One region of the Crossiella cryophila genome, then DNA from elsewhere that is predicted to be linked to it. Evidence: riboswitches for the same ligand, from Rfam matches in the RefSeq annotation. Region 1 holds a riboswitch; the other holds the start of a gene.

Region 1 (2,384 bases):
GATCGAGACGGTGCCCGGTGCCGGCTACCGGATCTGACCGCAGGCCGACCCGGCTGACCGTCCGGGTCAAGCTGACCGCGCTCTACGGCGCGCTGTTCCTCGGCAGCGGCGCGGTGCTGCTCACCGTGATCTACCTGCTGGTACGCGACCAGCTCTCGTTCCGGCTCGGCACCGCGGTGGCCCGCACCATCCCGATGGAGGGATTGCAGGCCTCGACCGCGCTGCGCCAGACCCGGCCGGACGGCACGCTGGCCTTCCTCCCCGCCGCCGAGGTGACCAGGGCGGTGGAGGCCACCACCCTGGAGACCCTGCTGCTGATCTCCATCCTGTCGCTGATCGGGGTGGCCGCGGTGTCGGTGGCCGCCGGCTGGTGGCTCTCCGGCCGGGTGCTCCAGCCGCTGCACACCATCACCGCCACCGCGCAACGGCTCTCCTCCTCCAACCTGCACGAGCGGCTGGCGATCAAGGGCCCGCCGGATGAGCTGACCGAACTGGCCGAGACCTTCGACCGGATGCTGGACCGCCTCGAATCCTCCTTCGACAGCCAGCGCCGGTTCGTGGCCAACGCCTCGCACGAACTGCGCACGCCGCTGGCCGTGCAGCGGGCTGCGGTGCAGATCGGGCTGGCAGGCAACCCCACGCCGGAGAAGGCGGCCGAGATCCGCGAGCAGCTGCTCACCGCGAACCGGCGGATCGAACGGCTCATCGACGGCCTGCTGGTGCTCGCCCGCAGCGACCGCGGCCTGGCCAAACGCACCAGGGTGGAGATGCACACCGTGGTCACCGAGGCGGTCGAGCAGTACCGGGCCGAGGCCGCGCGGCGGGAGATCGAACTCCAGGTGCGGATCACCGAGGCGACCGTCTCCGGCGACCGGGTGCTGCTCACCCAGCTGGTCACCAACCTGGTCTCCAACGCGATCCGGCACAACCTGCCTGCCGGCGGCACGGTGTGGGTGCGCACGGACGTCTTCGGCGGCCTCACCGTGTCCAACACCGGCCCGAAGGTGCCGGTGAGTCAGATCCCACAGCTGTTCGAGCCGTTCCGGCGCGGCGAGGGCCGCACCGCCAAGGGCGAAGGCGCTGGCCTCGGCCTGTCCATCGTGGACTCGATCACCCGCGCGCACGGCGGCACGGTCAAGGCGGAGCCCCGGCCGGACGGCGGGCTGCGGGTCAAGGTCGAACTGCCCAGGGGTTGACAGACCCCTCGGCCGTCCCGGAAGGTTCGCGGCACAACCGCATATCGGCCGTTTGAGCTCGGGCGGGAGAGATCCCGGCACGAAGCACGCGCGGGACGCCGAAGGAGCAACCACTCCCCGGAAACTCTCAGGCAACGTCACCGTTCGAGCGAGGCGACTCTGGAAAGCAGGTGGGTTCGCCCACCTCACCCACGGTGCAACCCGCGTCCGCGCGGCGAAGCTCTCAGGTCCCATGACAGAGCGGGGAGGCTCAGCAGCGGTGTCCGCATGCCGGTGGACGCCTCGACCCCAGGAGCCTCCCGTGACCGCCGTCGGCCTGTCCCGCCGCAGCCCCCTGCACGCTCAGCACGTCGCGCTGGGCGCCCAGTTCACCGACTTCGCCGGGTGGTCGATGCCGCTGCGTTACGGCAGCGAGCTGGCCGAGCACAAGGTGGTGCGCGAGGCGGCCGGGCTCTTCGACCTCAGCCACATGGGCGAGATCGAGATCTCCGGGCCGGAAGCCGGCCGGGTGCTGGACTACGCGCTGGTCGGCGCGATCGGCTCACTGGCCATCGGCCGGGCCCGCTACACCATGCTCTGCCACACCAACGGCGGCGTGCTGGACGACCTGGTGGTCTACCGGCAGGCCGAGCGCAAGTTCCTGGTGGTGGCCAACGCATCCAACGCCGCGGTGGTGCGGGCGCTGCTGGGTGAGCGGGCACACGGGCTGAGCGCCGAGGTGATCGACCGCTCCGCCGAGACCGCGCTGATCGCGGTGCAGGGCCCGGTCGCCGCCGAGATCGTCACCGCGGTCACCGGCGAGGACCTCACCGGCCTGAAGTACTACGCCGGGCGCCCCGCGGTGATCGCCGGGCACCCCGTCTACCTGGCCCGCACCGGCTACACCGGCGAGGACGGGTTCGAGGTCTACGTGGCGGCCGAACTGGCCGAGGCGGTGTGGCGGCGGATCGCCGAGGCCGGTGAGCCGCTTGGCCTGCGCCCGGCCGGGCTGGCCTGCCGGGACACCCTCCGGCTGGAGGCGGGCATGGCGCTGTACGGCAACGAGCTGCACGTCGGACTGACCCCCTTCGACGCCGGGCTGGGCCGGGTGGTCCGCTTCGACAAGCTCGGCGACTTCGTCGGCCGCAGCGCGCTGGAAGCCCGTCAGCACACCACCCGCGCCCTGGTCGGGCTGGCAGGCAAGAGCCG
Region 2 (2,384 bases), 1.8 Mb from region 1:
CCAACACTGACCGCGGGCCGCCGCAGGGCGGCCGTGATCAGGGGGTTCACCAGCCATGATTCGACGTGTTGTGTTGCTGCTGCTCGCGGTGCTGGCCGCGGCCTTCGGCCTGGCCGCGACCGCGGCGGCCGGTCCGGAGGGCGCCACCAGACCGATGACCCTGCGATTCGAGCAGGCGGGTTTCGTCGCCCAGGTCACCAGGGTCTGCGATCCCCGGTGTACCGACACGGTGCGCGGGGTGTTCGTCACCGCGGGCGCCCCGGAGGAGTGCTACCGCCTGGAAAGCTCGATGCGCGGGCTGTGGTTGCCGTTCACCGAACCCCAGTGCGGCCTGGACAAGAGCCGGGTCACCCAGTCCTGGCACACCTTCCCGCCCGGCTTCTACCGGATCTGCCGCGGTGTCTGGCCGGACTGCGGCCCCGAGGTGCGCACCCCGGTCTGGGACATCCACGGCAGCCCCGCCACCGCCGCCGCGCCGCTGGGTTCGATCAGCGTCAGCCACCCCGACGGCCGGGCCCAGCTCTCCGCCTCGGCGCAGACCGTGTGCAACCCGGCGTGCGTCACCACCGTCTCCGGCGTCTTCGACACCAGGGCGCCCAGGCTGAGCTGCTACTGGGCGGAGGCATTCGCCGGCACGAACTGGACCGACATCTCCCAGACCCAGTGCGGCGCCTCCCGGGAACAGGTGCGCGAGGCGTTCCGGTTCAGCACCCCCACCGCCTACCGGGTCTGCCGCCAGGGCGCACTCGGCCAGCCCGCCGACTGCGGCCCGCCAAGCAGCGGCTGACCAGCGGCGCTCCAGGTATCCGCGATCGTTACCGCCGATGACCTGAACGACCTAGTCCCCCGATCCGGAACCGGACGCATCCTCGCTGGTGCGCAAGGTATCCGGATTGGGGGAGGGCCATGGCCTTCGAACGTTCCGCCGCGGTCATCGGGGCCGTCGGCGCGGTGGTGGCGGCGGTGGTCGGGGTGTTCCTGACCAGAGCGGTGATCGAACCCGGCGGCAGCTCGCCGAGTCCGACCAGGGTGGTCAGCCAGGAACCCCTCACCACCGCCCGCACCACCGCTCGCACCAGCATCATCCGGCCGACCACCAGCACCGGCCGGCGCACCACCAGCACGACCACCCGGCGTACCACCACGACCACTACCTGTATCTGTCCATGACCACCGTTGGTGACCTGGTGTTCTTGGGCACGTCGGAAACTTCCGGTTAACTCGGGCGGGGTAACATTCGCGCGTAGTCGTGATCCCCACGCGGGAGAGCCCGGACCGGAGCCATCGGTCCGGCGCCGAAGGAGCAACTCCTCCCCGGAACCTCTCAGGCCAAGCGGACCGTGTGGGCAGACGCCTCTGGAAAGCGGTCCTCGCCGTGCGCGCGGACCCGCCGACGGTGCAAGTCCGGTCCGCCGTGGCCGGGTGAAGCTCTCAGGCGCCCGGACACCGGGTACGGACAGAGGGGGAGGGCAGTTCCGCATGCCCACCCCTAGGCGCCGGAGGCGAGAGCATGACCCAGCCGAACCCCGATCGCATCCCGTTGGCCGCGCTTGAGCACGGCACGCCCTTCGCCGACCGGCACGTCGGTCCGCGGCCCGCCGAACTGGCCCGGATGCTCGACGTCATCGGGGTCGGCTCGCTGGAGGAACTCGCCCAGCGGGCGGTGCCCCAGGTGATCCGCGAGGGTGAGCTGACCCTGGCCCTGCCCGCCCCGGCCACCGAGGCCGAGGCACTGGCCGAACTGCGCGCGCTGGCCGCCCGCAACACGCTCAAGGCCCCCATGATCGGGCTCGGCTACTACGGCACCGTGACCCCGCCGGTGATCAAGCGGAACATCCTGGAAAGCCCCGCCTGGTACACCGCGTACACCCCGTACCAGCCGGAGATCTCCCAGGGCCGGCTCGAAGCCCTGCTCAACTTCCAGACCATGGTCTCCGACCTGACCGGCCTGGACACCGCCAACGCCTCCATGCTCGACGAGGGCACCGCCGCCGCCGAGGCCATGACGCTGGTGCGCCGGGCAGGCAAGTCCAAGTCGCCGCGCTTCGTCGTCGACGCCGACTCGCTGCCGCAGACCATCGCCGTCATCGAGACCCGCGCCGAACCGCTCGGCATCGAGATCGTGCTCGCCGACCTCACCCAGGGCCTGCCCGAAGGCGAGTTCTTCGGCGTGCTGCTGTCCTACCCGGGCGCCGGCGGCGCGGTCCGCGACTACCGCGCGCTGGTCGAGCAGGCACACGAACGCGGTGCCCAGGTCGCCGTCGCCGCCGACCTGCTCGCGCTGACCCTGCTGGTCCCGCCCGGCGAGTTCGGCGCCGACGTCGTGGTCGGCACCACCCAGCGCTTCGGCGTGCCGATGGGCTTCGGCGGCCCGCACGCCGGCT

What was found. Region 1 has a riboswitch for glycine ahead of gcvT (glycine cleavage system aminomethyltransferase GcvT). Riboswitches for the same ligand answer to the same signal wherever they lie in the genome.
Region 2: linked by a shared signal. The riboswitch ahead of gcvP (aminomethyl-transferring glycine dehydrogenase) and the one ahead of gcvT (glycine cleavage system aminomethyltransferase GcvT) in region 1 are both predicted to bind glycine.

Annotation. Positions count from the first base shown of each region.
Region 1 is NZ_JACHMH010000001.1:2,361,453-2,363,836, reverse strand. It holds gene HNR67_RS11010 (response regulator transcription factor) at 1-37, shown strand, start outside; gene HNR67_RS11005 (sensor histidine kinase) at 18-1,196, shown strand; glycine riboswitch at 1,250-1,349, shown strand; glycine riboswitch at 1,350-1,445, shown strand; gene gcvT (glycine cleavage system aminomethyltransferase GcvT) at 1,513-2,384, shown strand, end outside.
Region 2 is NZ_JACHMH010000001.1:4,153,924-4,156,307, forward strand. It holds gene HNR67_RS18575 (hypothetical protein) at 56-787, shown strand; gene HNR67_RS18580 (hypothetical protein) at 907-1,170, shown strand; glycine riboswitch at 1,252-1,351, shown strand; glycine riboswitch at 1,358-1,446, shown strand; gene gcvP (aminomethyl-transferring glycine dehydrogenase) at 1,511-2,384, shown strand, end outside.